2 regions of the Paenibacillus konkukensis genome follow, and region 1 is predicted to be linked to the other one. Evidence: riboswitches for the same ligand, from Rfam matches in the RefSeq annotation. Region 1 holds a riboswitch; the other holds the start of a gene.

Region 1 (8,099 bases):
TGCGGGCGCTCGAATGTTTTACACGATCCATCAAGTTTGGCAGTCTGTCCAAACGTTTTATGTCTTTCACAACAGTCCTCGTTTTAATATCCTTCATCTATTCCACTCCCTTAGCTGGTTGCCATTCAGCGAGCTTGTTCGTTTAGCCGCTTGAAATTCTTCTCCTGGCTTCGGCAATAATCCGGATAACGAAGTTGAATCGCTTCAAAAAAATAGGGAGCGTAGCTGCAATCGAATAATTCGTGGGGAGTAGAGTAGCGTTCCCCACCTTTTTCCGTCCAGCCATTCCACAGATTAAAAGCAAGCCTGCACACGCGGATAGAACTACCGGTTTGCCACGAGGCTGCGAGACCTCTGGGCTTAATGCCCCCATTAGAAAAATCAAACAAATCGCGGATATGACTCCGAGTATCGTGGGAAATACCTAATGTGTAGAAAAGTGCCCGATGATAGCCGTCGCTGCATTTCCTTTCATCCAGCATCCGAAAGTAGAAGCTTTCATGTTCAGCATCTCGAAATCGAATCGAATTCATTGTTACCTGCCCCTCTCATGGAAAATGAGCGGCTGGTTATAACCAGCCGCCGCCTACATAAAGCTCTTTACCTATCTGTTCATTTTGGCAAGCAAATCGGACCCTTTGACCTACCGCAATCACATTTTTTTGAGAAACTGCGCCATTTGTTTTAAACCGCGTTCAATAGATTTTCGTACTGCCCGTTCATCAACTTGTTCAGCTTGGGCAATCGCTACTTTGCTCATGCCTAAAAAGAAGTGAGCATAAATTCGTCTAAACGATTTTTCCGGCAATCGACACATAGCCGCATAAAGCTGCTCATTGGAAAGCTTACGCTCGTAATATTCCTCCGGGGAAATTGAAAGGAAAAGAACGTCTTGTTCTATACCGTCGTTCCGATCAAGCGAGTAATAAGCGCGATGACGATAGGTGCGCAATTTGTATGCGCTTTCATTTAAGTCACAACGGCGGATTTCTTGTGCCACTTCATCATCTAAGTCGATCCATACATCCGTTTTGATAAAGGGATACATGTCCCGCAAATTAATCCTTTTCATATTCGTCCCTCCATTTTGGTTTGTAGGCAAACCAAAATGGAGGGGGAGAGCGACAGCCAACGCTCCCTTTGACTCGTCTGCGAAAAATATCCAAAAAGCAAAAAAGACTTTGCCGCAGAGCATTCCAACGCTCCATTACGGCATAGCCTGAACATAATCGCGTCAATAACCGGAGACCAACCATATAACAAGACCGCTGTTTGACATTACGGCAACAGGGGGCACATAAAAATCATCTCCATCCTCACATGGCAGCACCGTGAGAAAAGCAACAACATCTGTTTATGTTGGTGTTGTCTTATGAAATAAAAAAACGCCTTGAACTTTTCCCTGTTAAGGAAAAGAACCGGCGCTTGATGCTTGATTATGAGTGAATGAATAGGGAGGACTTGCAGGTGATTTTGGTTCGCTTTTGCCCGAAACAAAAAACAGGCTCTCCGAAAATCGGATGGCCCGTCGTCTCAGAAATTGGATACTACTAAAAGCCTCCTTTCAACTTTATGATATTGAACGAAAACGTACTGTTCCCGACTTGTCCACAATATCAATTTATCACGAAAGAAATGCAAACGGGGTGCAGAATTGGGGAATACAGGGTTCATTCACAGAACCTGTTCGGTGCATGTTCGGTGCAATGAAAGTGCATCAGCGTAATTTCTCAGGGGATCAGCAATTTACGGAGGCCCGAATAGTAGAGGTTAGGTTTATAACGTGCATTTATTCGCTCACCAAAAAAAGATGCACAGTAGCATCTTTTTCGGTAACCGATCTTTTACTTTTCGTCAAACGGATCATACTCCAATAATGCTGTTCGACTTTTTATTTTGCGATATATTTTTTGCAATATTCGTTTCCGATGATAGAAAAAAGCGCGGCGCGATAGTCCCAAACGATCCATAACGATTGCAAACGCCAATTGATCTTGATAGCGCAATTGAATGAATCGTCTTTCCTCTGGAGTAAGCGCCGAGAAAGCATATTCGATCAGTCCGATTCTGGACTTAAGAAATGGTATTTCATATTCAGTGATTTCCAAACGGTGTATGACTGTGCGAAGCAGCGTGTCATTGCGTTGGCCGCAACCGTAAATCGCTACTTCATGCAACGCTTTAGTCAATCCAGGAATGTGCGTAAGCTCTGTTTGTGCGTATTCCAGCCGTGCTTTCCAGTCCGTATAAGCGATCAACCAATTCTCGACTTTTTCATAAGGGGTTATCTGCTCAACTAACAGCATCAGTGACCCCTCCGTTTCCTATTCGGCTATACTGACATATTTCACGCTCCATTTCTTTTCGATACATGCCGATCATCCTTTCATCCATCATTTTGGGGACAACCCAAACCATGAATGAGAAAAAAGAACCACATTGAGTTTGTCCCGTTCTTCACATGACAGACACCTATCCTACACATCATCCTTAATTACTATTTCCGTAAATCCCTCCCTTTCATAGTGGGCCATTTCGTTCAATTCCTATCCCACCTTATGCCTAATTTTATCAATTTTCGATGTCATCCGGCAGGATGATTTTTTAGTCACCCTGAAGACCCAGAACCTTGTCGAAGTAAATCGAAATTCGTCACTAGGCATCGTGCTATTGTTTCTCTAGTCCAAACCGCCTCGCCTTTATTGCTGCTTCTTTGATTGATTTTGTACCGAGCTTTCTACTAATATGACGAACGTGTGTCTTCATAGTATTGGGCGAGATCCCCATCAACTGAATGGTCTTGGACTGGGAATATCCCAAAGCGATTAATTGCAATACTTCTTTTTCAGTCGTGGTTAGCTTACAACAAAATTCCTGACGCTTCAACCGGGTGACTTCTTCGCGAAGCACCTTCGAAGCTCTCGGGTGCAAAGATGGATTACGATGATATGCTTCGCGAATCGCTATGATGATGTCTCGCATATAGGCTTTGCAAATAAAATTAACCGCTCCGACTGCCATTGCCTCTACGACTACCTCTGGGTCATTACTTGAGGCCACGACAATAATGGGAATATCTTTTTTTGCAAGAATTTCTTTGGATGCATCTAGTCCATCGTATCCGGGTGACCGCAGTGTTGTATTTACTACAACAACATCCACATCCAACTGTAAACCAGCTCGTACCGCCTCTTCTTTTGTGACGGAAATGTTAATGAGATGAATATCCGTCGCTGTTTTGAGAAATTCTGTAAAGCGGCGCCCCCATTCCTGGTCGCTATCCACTAGTACAACTCTTATATTCCCTTTACCAGCCATCATAGGCAATTTCGAATGATATTTTGCTTCGGACATCTTATTCCCCTCCAATTCTGCAAATAACAAAAACACGACCCCATAGGCCGTGTTTGGCAAATTGGGTAGCCCGGCGGTCATCACTTGAATAGTGAGAAGATCCGTGGCTTTGCGTCACTGCCTTTCGACAGTTTTGCCGTTTTCCATATTTAGTTGCCGCAGTTCAGATTTAGATGGGTGAGACAAGCCATAATGAGGGGCTAACCTTGCATCCGCTGTGCTTAGCTTTAACATTTCCAGGTTTACTCCCGTTCAAGTCCTTCCCCATTCGTTCGATGACTATTGATTAACTGTAAAACCCACTCTTCGTCAACACGGAGCCTTTCTAACCGATGCCGGAAAAAGATCAGAATATACTGCTGCTCCCCGTCTGGTATCCGCTCATCCTTGTCCACATACTCAATCCGTTCTTCCTCATGGCGGATTTCATACCGCAGGTAATCCTTGTACTGGTGCAAAATTAAAAACCGCAGCTCTCTACTGATCAGATCAAAATTTTTCAATTTAATATAAAAATGCAGCTCGTAATCCGGCGTGTATGGAATCGGCTCTTCCATCAACCGGGAAAAGCGCATTTTGCCTTCTTCGGTAATGCTATACATTATTTTCTTTTTTCCTCTTCCTTGTCGAGCGCCCTCCGGTTGTTCATCGGGGACCTGCTCGATCAGCCCGTCTGCTAGCAGGCCGTGAATGAGCGGATAAAGCACCCCCCAGCTAATTTTTCGCGTAGGTCCAATAGCCCCGTTCAAGATCTGATGCAACAAATAGCCATGCATCGGGTTAATCATCAATTCGCCGAGTACGAATAATTCGTTCAAGCAAACAGCCTCCCCTATAAGTTTAACTTCTTTAATTATATCGAAAAGATATAATAAGTAAACAATAGTATAGCTTATGCTTGCCCGAAAAAAGAAAAAGCCGCGGTCGTCGCGACTTTTTCCAGGCCGAATCCGTTTGTGGCCAATTCCGGTTTCTTTCTTTCGTGCCCCCGTCAAGCCGACTGCTGGTGCGCCATCAGCTCGCGGTGCTTCGGCAGGAACTGCACGGCGAGCAGGTTCGCAATCGCAATGGCGCACATGAGCAGAAAAACGGCATGCATTCCGGCAGCCAGCTCCGATTTGGAGTCGAGCGTTGTCACATGCTGGTTGTAAATCGTGCCGAATACCGCGATGCCGATCGTTTGGCCCATTGCTCGCAATAGCATGCTGGAAGCGTTGGCGACTCCACGATTTTCCCAGCCGACTGCGGATTGCACGACAACGGTTGAGGGCGTCGCGACAAAGCCCATCCCGAGCCCGATCACGACGAGGATACCAATCCAGTAAACGTAAGGAGAGTTCATCTGAAGCGCGGCAAGCCAAATGAAGCCGGCCACCACCAGACTAGAACCGAACACAATCGACGCCTTCACCCCCATCCGGTACATGAGCCTGCCGGCTATGTTGGAAGCGAGCGGCCATGCCAGTGACATCGGCATGACGATCAGGCCCGAGCTTGTCGCGGAATGGCCAAGCACGGACTGAATCCAGATTGGCGAGTAAATCGTCAAGCCCGTCGTGATGCTGAACGTCAGAAATCCGCTGACATTTGTCACGTTCAATACGCGGATGCGGAAAATCGACAACGGCATCATCGGCTCCTCCGCCCGTTTTTCGATCCAGAGGAACAACAGCAAAAATACGGCCGCTACCGCAAACAGCCCTATAATCAACGGGGAATCCCACGGATGGTCGGACCCGCCACTCAGAAGCGCATACAGGAGTGCGGATAAGGAAACGGTAAAGGTGAGCGTGCCCAGGTAATCGACTTTTTTCACCCGGCGCTCGATCGGTTGGTGCAAAAATACGGTGACCAGCAGCAAGGCGGCGGCACCGATCGGCACGTTGATGTAGAATATCCAGCGCCACGACACCTGATCGACGAAATAACCGCCGATAAGCGGGCCGAGCAAGCCTGCCACGGACCAAACGGACGAGAAGACGCCCATCATTTTGCCTCGTTGCTTGCCTGAAAACAAATCGCCGACAATCGTAAAGCACACGGGCGCCAGTGCCCCGGCCCCGATTCCTTGCAAGGCCCGGAACCAAATGAGTTCCGCCATTGACTGTGCGGCCCCGCATAAAATGGAACCGAGTACGAACAAACCGATGCCGACAGCGAACACGGCTTTGCGCCCGAACAAATCGGCGAGCTTGCCGAAAATAGGCACCGCCACACAGGTGGTCAACGTGTAAACCGCGAACACCCAACTGAATAGGCTCACACCATGTAAATCAGCGATAATATGCGGCGTAGCAGTGGCGACGATGGTCACGTCCAACGCGCCGATGAACATCGCAGCCAGCAGTCCGATGATAACCATGTTGACGTTGGTTTTCGGTGTCAAGAGAAGACTCCTTTTTTTATTGTCCCTTATTCTCACCTTGGCTTAACGATTACAAACCAAGTATAGGGTATTGCCTTCAGGATCGCTGAAGTGTACGACTTGGGCTGCTTGGCCTTCTACATAATCATGGAAATGAACACCCCGGGATTGTAGTGTCTCAATGGCAGACTCCAGTTCCTCTACTTCAAATCCAATAGACATACTACCCGAAGTTCCCGGTTTAACACCTTGGTCGCCTGAAGGATGTAGGAGACCGATCGTCAATCCCGGTGCTTCGACCTGCGCAAAATGCCCGTCCATTTCGTGTTGAAGCTTTAGTCCAAGGGCTTCGACATAAAATTTTACTGCGTTTTTTAAATCCGTTACCATGACAGTCACATTGCCGCTCTTAAACATGGTATATTTCCTCCTTTTTATGTTTGATCGGTTTTATTATATCAAAAAGATATAATATGTAAATATATTTTTATGATATAATAAACTCAGTTGGTGCTTTGGGTGAACTTTATTGCGTCTCTTGACTTAGTCATATTATTAATAGTATTATTATGACTATGAAAAACAACTTCATTAAAAAATCACCTGTCGCTTTAGCCGTGCTTTGTTTTCTGATCGAGGAGCCGATGCATGCTTATCGTATGCAGCAGCTTATCAAAGAGAGGGGGAAAGAAGAAGTTATTAACGTTCGCCATCGAACGAGTATTTACCAAACGATTGATCGGTTGCATCGAGACAAGGCCATTGCTATCCAAGGAAAGAAAAAAAATGAAGGGAAACCGGATTTAATTGTTTACGAAATTACGGATCTGGGGCGAGATGCTGCCTATTCTTGGATGCGGGAAATGATCTCTACACCTGCTCAGGAATTTTTAGAGTTCCCTGCTGCTGTTTCTTTTCTGGCACTGTTGACGCCCGAAGATGTTGCAATGCTCTTCCAAAAAAGAGTCCACGCTCTTGAAAACATGCTCACTCGACTCGAAGATGAGCTGCAAACCGTAGCATCGATGGGTCTGCCCCGCTTATTTTCACTCGAGACAGAATACCAACGAACGGTGCTCGCAGCTGAAATGGAATGGATCCATTCCATTATCGCGGATATCCAAAATGAAAAGCTGAGATGGAGTATGGAAGAATTGCGTGATATCGCCCAGCATATTGATAACCGCTCTGATTGAAAGTCTAACGGACTACGGAAGGTTGTGCTGTTGATGAATAACCCCCTAAAAAACGCTTTATTCGATGAAACCGTTCCAGTTCTCGTTGTGGGAGGAAGCCTGGTCGGCTTATCCTTCTCCCTATTTCTGGCTCGCCAGGGAATTAAGCCATTGGTTGTTGAGCGCCATCCGGGAACAGCCATTCACCCGCGCGTTTCGAGTTTAACTGCCCGAACGATGGAAATTTACCGTTCGGCCGGAATCGAGCAGGATATTCGCCGTGAAGAACCTCCTTTCCCTCGAGAATTTGGCGTCATGTTTGTGGAGAGCTTGGCCGGGCAAATGTTTGATAATTTGATGGAAGATATGAGCGCTTACTTCACGGATCTTAGTCCTGTTGAAGGAAACGGCATTGCACAAGATCTGCTTGAGCCGGTCCTTCGGGCACAGGTTGAGCAAGCCGGCGTTGATTTACGCTACAACATAGAACTGATCGAGTTTGAACCCGACGCGGACGGCATCACGGCCGTTATTCGTGACCGAATCAGCGACGAAACTAGACGTGTCCGGTCCAAGTATTTGGTTGCAGCGGATGGGAGCAAGAGCGGAACCCGCACACAATTAGGCATTGGGCAGCATGGAGAAGGCACGCTCTGTCATCTGATCAGCATGGTTTTCGATGCCGATATTCATGAGCTGTTTCATAGTCAAAACGCGCATATGTGCTTTTTTGCCAATGAGACAACAAGCGGAAGCCTGGTGCTGTACCCCGGAACTCTCAGGAGACCCCATTTATACCGATTAGACGTTGTATATGATCCCGAAGAGGAAACCATGGAAGATTATTCGGAAGAACGTTGTGTCCAGTTAATTCGGGCGGCGATCGGAATTCCAGACATTTCGGTTTCGATTAAAAAGGTTTTGACTTGGGAAATGGCCGCCCGCGTAGCGGACCGCTTTCAACAAGGACGAGTATTTTTGGTCGGCGATTCCGCACGGGTTCAACCTCCAAGCGGCGGTTTAGGCGGCAATACCGGCATCGCCGAGGCACAGAACCTCGCTTGGAAGCTTGCCGCGGTCTTACGCGGTGAAGCAGGTCCGGATTTGCTTGCCACTTACGATGAGGAGCGGCGACCTGTTGCGGATTACACGGTGGAACAGGTGGTCATGCTTTCGCAGCAACGCGAACATGAGGGGTCGGAGGG
Region 2 (8,099 bases), 3.0 Mb from region 1:
GGATCGTTTTTGGAAGGACTGTTGTCCCGATTTTCCTTGTTGCGGTGCGTCGTGACGGGGTTGACCAGCACGACGTCAACGCTCTGCTCGAGCAGCCAGTTGGCAAGATTGAACCAATAGTGCCCCGTGGGCTCCATGCCGACGAGAAGCGAAGACAAGCCGTGTTTAGCTTGTGCTTCTTGAATCCACCGGAGAAATCGTTTAAACCCCTCCCGTGAGTTGGGAAACGACAGGTGACGTGAAGTCAGAGAGCGACCGCGAAAATCCGTCAATTGGGCTACGTGGCTATCTTTCGCGATGTCGACTCCCACCACCGCATGGTGTGGGGTTATACGGTCGATTCGTTGATTTATAGTGGCATTTCGGTTAAACTTCATAATAAGACGCCTCCTGATGGGTTTTTAGGGCCTTGACCCGTGACACCCCCATCATACGAGGCGTCCCTGTTTTTGTCCAAGGCCAAATATTAGCCTCTACAGGAATGTTTGCGGGTGTACGGCGCCACTGAAGGGGTCGCCCACTGCGCATGCGAAAGCCTCTTCGATCGCTGCCCGTCCCGGATTTTTTGAATAGGTAGGCCCGTGAAAACGGGGGAAATCCGCGAACAAAGGCGCACGCTTCGCTTCTCCAGATGGCTCTCGCTTAGCGAAGTCTGCTTTGTCGCCACGCTTCTAAAAGTGCGGTGAGAAACGCCCACTGCGCATGCGAAAGCCTCTTCGATCGCTGCCCGTCCCGGATTTCTTGAATAGGTAAGCCCGTGAAAACGAGGAAAATCCGCGAACAAAGGCGAACGCTTCGCTTCTACAGATTGCTCTCGCTTGCTTCGCTCACTTTTTCACCGGGCTTCTAAGAGTCTGTCCGATGAAGTTACATTTGTGCATACTGAATGAATAATGACTGCATATTTCTCCGCTAGCGCTGCATCATTGCTGTCATTTTGCATATATATACCTTCTACGTCGTTCATCGGACAGACTCCAAAAAAGGTGGTAAAAAATCCGCCGCGGCGCCCATTTGATCTTCCCATCGCTGTTGAAACCGGATTTTGGGGATGGTTATTTCCCTTTTTCTATGGAGAAAATCCGTCAGTAAAGGCGAACGCTATCGCTTTTCCAGATTCAAATGGCCCCACCGCTCGTTTATCACCGCCATTCTATCGCCGCTCGATAAAATGCTCCCGGCGCGGGCCGGTAGAGATCGACCGGATCGGCACGCCGATTCGCCGCTCCAGGAAATCGACGTAACGCTTCGCAGGCTCCGGCAGCTTATCGTAATCCGTAATGCCGGTAATATCGCATTTCCAGCCGGGCAAATACTCGTATACGGGCACGGCCTTCTCCAGAAGCGCCCCGGCGGGAAACCGCTCCGTCCTCTGGCCGTCCACCTCATAGGCGGTGCATACCGGAATGCGGTCCAAATACCCGAGCACGTCAAGCAGCGACAAAGTGACCTCGGTAGCTCCCTGCGCCATGCAGCCGTACCTCGTGGCGACGGCGTCGAACCAGCCGACCCGGCGCGGTCGCCCGGTCTTGGAGCCGAACTCGCCCCCGTCTCCTCCCCGCCGGCGCAGCTCGTCTCCTTCCGGCCCGTGCAGCTCGGTAACGAACGGCCCGGCTCCGACGCAGCTGGAGTACGCCTTGGCTACGGCAATAATGCGCCGGATGGCATGAGGCGGAACTCCCGCTCCGACGGCGGCGTATCCGGCGAGCGTAGACGAGGAGGTCGAGTACGGATAAATGCCGTGATCCGGGTCCCGCAGCGCGCCCAGCTGGCCTTCGACCAAAATCGTCTTCCCTTCCTGCAGCGCCTCATGCAGCAGCTCCGTCGTATCGCAAACGAGCGGGCGTATCGCCTCCCCGTCCTGCAGCAGCCGCTCGGCCAGCGGTTCGGCTTGCAGCGGCTCTTGCCCGTACAGATGCTCCAGCAGCACATTTTTGCTCTCCAGGGCATGGCCAAGCTTCGCCAGAAGCGTAGAGCGGTCGTACAAATCGGCGACCTGAATGCCGATCTTCAAATATTTATCCGCATAAAACGGCGCGATCCCGGACCGGGTCGATCCGAACTGCCGGCTGCCGAGCCGCTCTTCCTCGAGCGAGTCGAACAGCTCATGATAAGGCAGCACCACTTGACTGCGCTCCGAGATGCGCAGGATCGGCTCCGGCACGTTCCGCGCCTGCAATTTCTCGTATTCCTCCAGCAGTCCGCGGACATTCAGCGCCGTTCCCGGTCCGATGACATTGACGATCCGGCGGTGAAATACGCCGGACGGCAGCATATGCAGCACGAATTTGCCGTAATCGTTAATAATCGTATGCCCCGCGTTGTTCCCCCCTTGAAACCGCACGACGACATCCGCCTGCGCAGCCAGCAAATCCGTAACCTTGCCTTTTCCTTCATCTCCCCAATTGGCCCCTACTACAGCCGTAACCGAACCTTTCACATGCATCGCTCCCTTATTCCGGATGATTAAAGGCTATCCGAACATGAACGAGGACCGGCGTACATACTCCGTCCGTCGTACAAACGCGTTTCGGCAGCCGAATGAACTTACCTTGTCATTATATTCTGTGATAAGATATAAATATAATGAATAATATGTATATCTAATATAACTGGAGATTATAGCATGGATTATAACCTCGATTTATACCGCGTGTTCCTGGCGGTCGCGAAGGCGGGAAGCTTCTCCCGGGCGGCGGAAGCGCTGTTCATTACGCAGCCCGCCGTCAGCCATTCGATCAGACAGCTCGAGGAGAAGCTTGGCGGGCCGTTGTTTTTTCGCACTTCGCGGGGCGCGAAGCTAACCGTCGAAGGGGAAGTGCTGCTCCGTTACATCGGGCAAGCGTTCCAGCTGATCGCAGAGGCGGAGCACAGACTGACCGAAATGCATCAGATGCTGAGCGGGGTCGTTCATATCGGAGCTAACGATACGCTGTGCAAGCATGTGCTGCTGCCTTATCTGGAAGCGTTTCACAAGGAGTACCCGGACGTGAAGCTGCATGTCACGAACCGCACCTCGCAGGAGACGATCAAGCTGCTTAAGGAAGGCGCCATCGATTTCGGCATCGTCAATCTTCCCGTCGACGACGCGCAGCTCAGCATCCGCCGGTGGAAGCCGCTCCACGATATTTTTGTCGCCGGGGCCAGATACAGCCATTTGCAGGGGCAAACGATGACCCCGGCGGAGCTGGCGGCCTACCCGATCATCTTGCTGGAGAGAGACAGCAGCATGCGCAAATATGCGGACCGCTATTTTCAGGCTCATCAGGTTCGCATTACCCCGGAATTCGAGCTGGGCAGTCTCGATCTGCTTATCCAATTCGCCAAGACCGGGCTCGGCATCTCCTGCGTCACCGGGCAGTTCGCCGCCGAGGAGCTGGCTTCCGGAGAGCTGTTCGAGCTGCGGTTGGAGCCGGCTATACCGCCTCGTCATATCGGCATCGTCACTTTGAAGGACGTTCCGCTGTCTTTCGCGGCGCAGACGATGCTGGAGCTGTGCCTTCAGTCCTAGCAGCGGCTCCAACTGTTTGCCGTTGCCCCTCCTCTCGCGTCGGCATCTGCGCTAATCCGCCCTCATGCGCTTGGGCCACGGCGCCCGTTAGCAGGAATCGCTTCATGCTGCGCCCTGCCGCTTTGCCCGCACTGGGACAGAGCGCAGCATGAACAAATCCCCCAAAAGTGACGTGAAGCTCTGAAGCTTATTCCGTCCGCATCCAGCCTAAGCTGGATCGGTGTCTAACCCTTCCTCTGGGATCGTTCTATGGGTAGACTTTACTTTCGGGGGAGACCCCGGATTTCCACAGGATATTGCTGCGCATCATTTCCTAAACAAAAAAAGCGTCCCCTGCCGCATCCCATATGCAGCAAAGCACGCTTATTCGTTTGTAATCAGCCGCAGTCCCCGCAAATATCCGGCGGCGGTTGACGGCGCAGCTGCGTCAGAGCTGACAAGCTCTAGCCTTCCACCCTGGGCTTCGCCGGATCGCAATTCGGCGGGCGGGTATTAGAGAGGCTCGCCAGCTTAATCAGATAGTAGCATTCTTCCCGCGCCATATGGTCGGGCATCAAGGGGCTGAGCGTTCCCAGCACTTCCTTCGAGAGCGCCAGCTCCTCCAGCTCCCTCAGAAACTCCCGGAACAGCGCCATCTCCAGCTCCACTTCCTTCTGGAAGCGCGCCAGGGCCGGGAACTGCTTCAGCCTGGTCCGCATGTATCCCGCAACTTCGATCGCCTTCAAATAAAAGTCCGTGAAATGCGTTTCGAACGTGCGGCTCAGCTCGAGCAGACGCCGTTCCGTCATATCCAGGTCGGCCGCTATGGAGCCGGCATGGCCCGCCGCATCGGCAAGCCATACCAAGTGATGATGGATTTCGTCAAACACCGGGGCCGGCTCCCCGATTCTCAGAAAGGCGAGCACCCGGATATATTCCTCCGCCTCGTTAACCATATGATTTATGAACGTAGGCGGAAGCGAAATGACCACGCGGCCGTCAAGCGACCGCTCCAGCAGATGCAGCTTAAAGGCCCGCAGCTCCTGCACCCGCCGGAAAGCCGCCTCGCTCAGCTGAACCCACGAAGCTCCGTTCAGCGGACGTCGCGAATCGTTAAGCAACGCGTCGAACGTGCGGATGAAACAAACGGCCCGGCCGATCTCTTCTTCTTCAGAAGGAGCGAGCGCATCTCTGATAAAGCGGGCGTGATCGCCGCAAACCTGCAGCCAGAACGGATGCTCGAATGAAGCGGACGATACGTAAGCAGATGGTTCCACGGAGCTTTCCTCCTTCAGGCGGCTTCGCTCCTTCCGAGCCCGCCTTCGCAGCAATGGTGGCAACGCTGGGCGAATGCCCAGGTCGTTCTTGATAAGCATAGTATGCTTACGCCTCCCGCTTGGTGTCACGTACGGGCAAAAAAAACGCTCCGCAGCCCATCCCTCATTGTCGCCGCACCCGGCTCCCGGCTCGATTGCCCGCCGCTTAAGCCAGTCTTCTCGTTTCCAATCTACAGCTCAAATAATCGTACAGGCTCAAGAACAAATCATTGACAAAGCCGCAGCGAAACGAGAACTTCACTTCGCCGTACCAGTAAAAGCTCAGCAAATGGCTGTTTTTCCCCATGACCATCTCCACGTCCCAACATGGGTAACGCAGGTCGAACACTTCCTGATTCATAAACATTTTCGGGCCTTCGCTCGATAAATAAACGCCGATCATCTTCCCTTCGATAACCGTAAAAAAACCTTCCTTCGTCATAAACTCCCGCTCTTCGTTAGACATCGTCTTTCAACCCTCCGCATTACTTGAATGACGTATCCCACAAACATCGAAAAGACTCCTCTTAGCCTCGGCGGGAGTCCGCTGCATATGCGTATCACCGATCCTTCGGCAGCTGGCTGGCAGAACGGACCGATCCGTTCGATAGCCCCTATAGCTTTGCGTCACAGGCTTTCGCCTGCTTTGCCATTATCGAGTTCGAAATTTGTCAATTCGTGTAACAAAATACGACAACAATAGCATATAAGATACGCATAGCGGAATGCATGTTGCTAATTGACTATTTTTCGCCTGTCTACATGGACTTTAGACTCATTTCTGGCTCGTAATGCCGCGACGATCAAACTATTTTCCCGCAAACGCAACATAGGCTCCGGTCGCAAACGGCGGCTGCCGTCATAATCCGCAAGCAGGATATCTCGCGGACAATGGACCTAGGAGTCTGTCCGATGAACCACGTACTCCTTCGGACAGACTTCTACAGTATGGGAGATAATGTATATCGGACACTGTCTACCAGATGTCCGCGCTCCGTTCGGCGGCAGTTAATATCGTCAAAGACTTGTTCTACGGCAAAAAAAACTCCCTGCCTACTGGCAAGGAGATTTCGGCGATTAGCCGTTTTACTTTAATTCCTCGTTCACCGTGATAACATACATTTGCGTCGGATTCTGATTGACCTGCAGCTGGCCTTGCTCGTCGTAGCCGTCCACGCCGAAATCATTGTCGTTGACAACCGCGATCGTATGTTCGTTGACGACAGCGAGTCCTTCCAGCTTCTCATGCGGATAACCGAGCTTGGCTACATCTACGACCAATTCCTTGCTCACAGGCGCGATGCCCTTCGCCTTCAGCTGCTCGATGCTCAGCGCTTCCACTTGCTCGCTGTCGGCAGTTCCTAACAGATTCGTCGCTTTGGAAAAGTCCGCTTTATAAATTCGCTTCAGCTGCGCTTCGTCGCCGGCGTTTTTATCGCGCTCGTCAACCAGCACCGTATCTTGGCTCAGCGCCGACAGGTCGCTGATGACAATATCTTTTTGCTTCACATTCCGGAACATCGAGGCGTCCTCGGCAATATACAAGTATTCTCCGACGACCGTTTTGCTGCTTAAATCCATTTTGAGAATACGCAGGTTGCGCGATTTTTCCCCGGTTTTCTGATCGGGAACGGCCATCGGGCTTTGAATCGAGGTGTACAAATACCGGCCGTCCGGAGAAATCGTCACGCCCTCGAAGCCGCGGTTGGCGATGCGGTTGTTGTACGCCGCAGGCAAAATATCATAAATATCCGTCTGCGCTCCGGCAGCCAGCAGCTTGTCCTTGGCTCCTTGCGGCACATAACGGCCCAAGATCGTTCCGTCTCGCTTCACCTGCAAAATCGAAGGGCGGTATTCGTCGGACAGCCAGAATGTGTCGTCGCTCGGGCTGTAGGCAATGCCTTCAAGGTCCAAGCCGTCCGGGTCATAGCCCAGCTTCTTCGTTCCCGTACCGTCGTAAGGCACCTCGTCGCCTTCTTGTAAATTCGGCATGCCTGTGACATCGGATGTACCGGTATATACGTCCTTCCTGCCGTCGGGCAAATGCAGCTTGATCGTCTCCAGCACCTCGATCGTGCCGTTGGCCGCCTTGATCTTGTACATTCTCGGAACGTACGTGTCGTCCGGGAAGGTGCGAAGCTTGTCCTTGCCGAATTCGCCGTTCGGCCCGCGGTCTGCCATCGTGTAGAAGACGTCCTCCGGATCGCTGGGCATATGCAGCAATCCTGAGAATCCCCCTTCCTTGATGCTTCCTGTCAGCTCGGGCGGATTTTTCCATTCATGTACTGCGGCAACCTTCGGCTGGTCTTTCAGACGGATCGATTGAGTCCATTCGTTCCATTCCACCTGCTTGCCGAGCGCCTCGCCGATCGCGCGCAGCGGCACATACGTGCTGCCGTCGATCACGACAGGCTCCTTATCCATCGAAACGGCTTGTCCGTTCGAAAACACATTGAATTTCACGGCTTGCGCCTCCAGCTGCGACTGCGCCGCCTGAACCGACGACGCGCCCGCCAACGCGCAAAGCGCAAGTGTCGCGATCATCCATTTTCTTTTTTTCATCCTATTTTTCATCGATTCGTTCCCCCCAGTGAAATAACGACTGTATCCTCTTTCAGCATAAGAGAGGAACGTTTGCGGAATGTCATCGGAATTTTAAAAAATGGTAAAGCAACCTGTGAAATGATTGATATATAGATATAACCTATAAATAGGATACATATCATATATTAGACCTATATCATTTTGTTGGATACAATCATCTCACCCATTTAATTCCGGAAAGGAGTGCACCTTCCATGATAACTCACTTCTCCCAGCTTCAATTACAAACAGTTTCGATTCGAGGCGTTAAACAATTTTATCACGAACAGCTGCATTTCCCTGTCGTTTACGAGTCCGACCATGAGATCCTTCTCCAACCGGCCGAATACTTTACATTATCTTTTAAGGAGGCTGCAGAACCGTTGGCTCCGGCCCATTTTGCATTCGAGGTCCCTTACTCTGACTTTAACAACGTAGTCGACTGGCTGCAACGTACGGGGAATGTTACCCTTCTAAAATGGCCGAACGGCAGGATCATTGACGATTTTGAAACCGGGCTGAATGTTTACTTTCGAGATGGCGACGGCAATTTATTGGAAATCATTGCTCATAATTACATTACGGAAGGAATACTGCCTCCTAGCGGAGAGCTGAAAATATTGTATCTCAGAGAGATCGGGTTTCCGGTGGATAGTGTGGCCGATTTTAGATCGTTGTTAGTCGATCTTTTTAATTTCAGTCTCGCCAAA

Evidence for each region. A riboswitch is a leader RNA that binds a small molecule or an ion and turns the genes downstream of it on or off. The one in region 1 is predicted to bind cyclic di-GMP.
Region 2: linked by a shared signal. The riboswitch ahead of SK3146_RS10105 (hypothetical protein) and the one ahead of SK3146_RS23350 (LuxR C-terminal-related transcriptional regulator) in region 1 are both predicted to bind cyclic di-GMP.

What each region holds. Positions count from the first base shown of each region.
Region 1 covers NZ_CP027059.1:5,325,370-5,333,468, reverse strand. The annotation lists gene SK3146_RS23370 (C40 family peptidase) at 1-97, opposite strand, end outside; gene SK3146_RS23365 (DUF6075 family protein) at 126-533, opposite strand; gene SK3146_RS23360 (RNA polymerase sigma factor) at 653-1,195, opposite strand; gene SK3146_RS23355 (hypothetical protein) at 1,845-2,306, opposite strand; gene SK3146_RS23350 (LuxR C-terminal-related transcriptional regulator) at 2,668-3,354, opposite strand; cyclic di-GMP riboswitch class I at 3,416-3,502, opposite strand; gene SK3146_RS23345 (PadR family transcriptional regulator) at 3,597-4,172, opposite strand; gene SK3146_RS23340 (MDR family MFS transporter) at 4,346-5,716, opposite strand; gene SK3146_RS23335 (VOC family protein) at 5,783-6,136, opposite strand; gene SK3146_RS23330 (PadR family transcriptional regulator) at 6,289-6,915, shown strand; gene SK3146_RS23325 (FAD-dependent monooxygenase) at 6,949-8,099, shown strand, end outside.
Region 2 covers NZ_CP027059.1:2,354,432-2,362,530, forward strand. The annotation lists gene SK3146_RS10085 (IS110 family RNA-guided transposase) at 1-377, opposite strand, end outside; gene SK3146_RS10090 (adenylosuccinate synthase) at 1,154-2,440, opposite strand; gene SK3146_RS10095 (LysR family transcriptional regulator) at 2,627-3,511, shown strand; gene SK3146_RS10100 (DUF2935 domain-containing protein) at 3,955-4,767, opposite strand; gene SK3146_RS10105 (hypothetical protein) at 4,973-5,272, opposite strand; cyclic di-GMP riboswitch class I at 5,377-5,467, opposite strand; gene SK3146_RS10110 (esterase-like activity of phytase family protein) at 5,893-7,380, opposite strand; gene SK3146_RS10115 (VOC family protein) at 7,605-8,099, shown strand, end outside.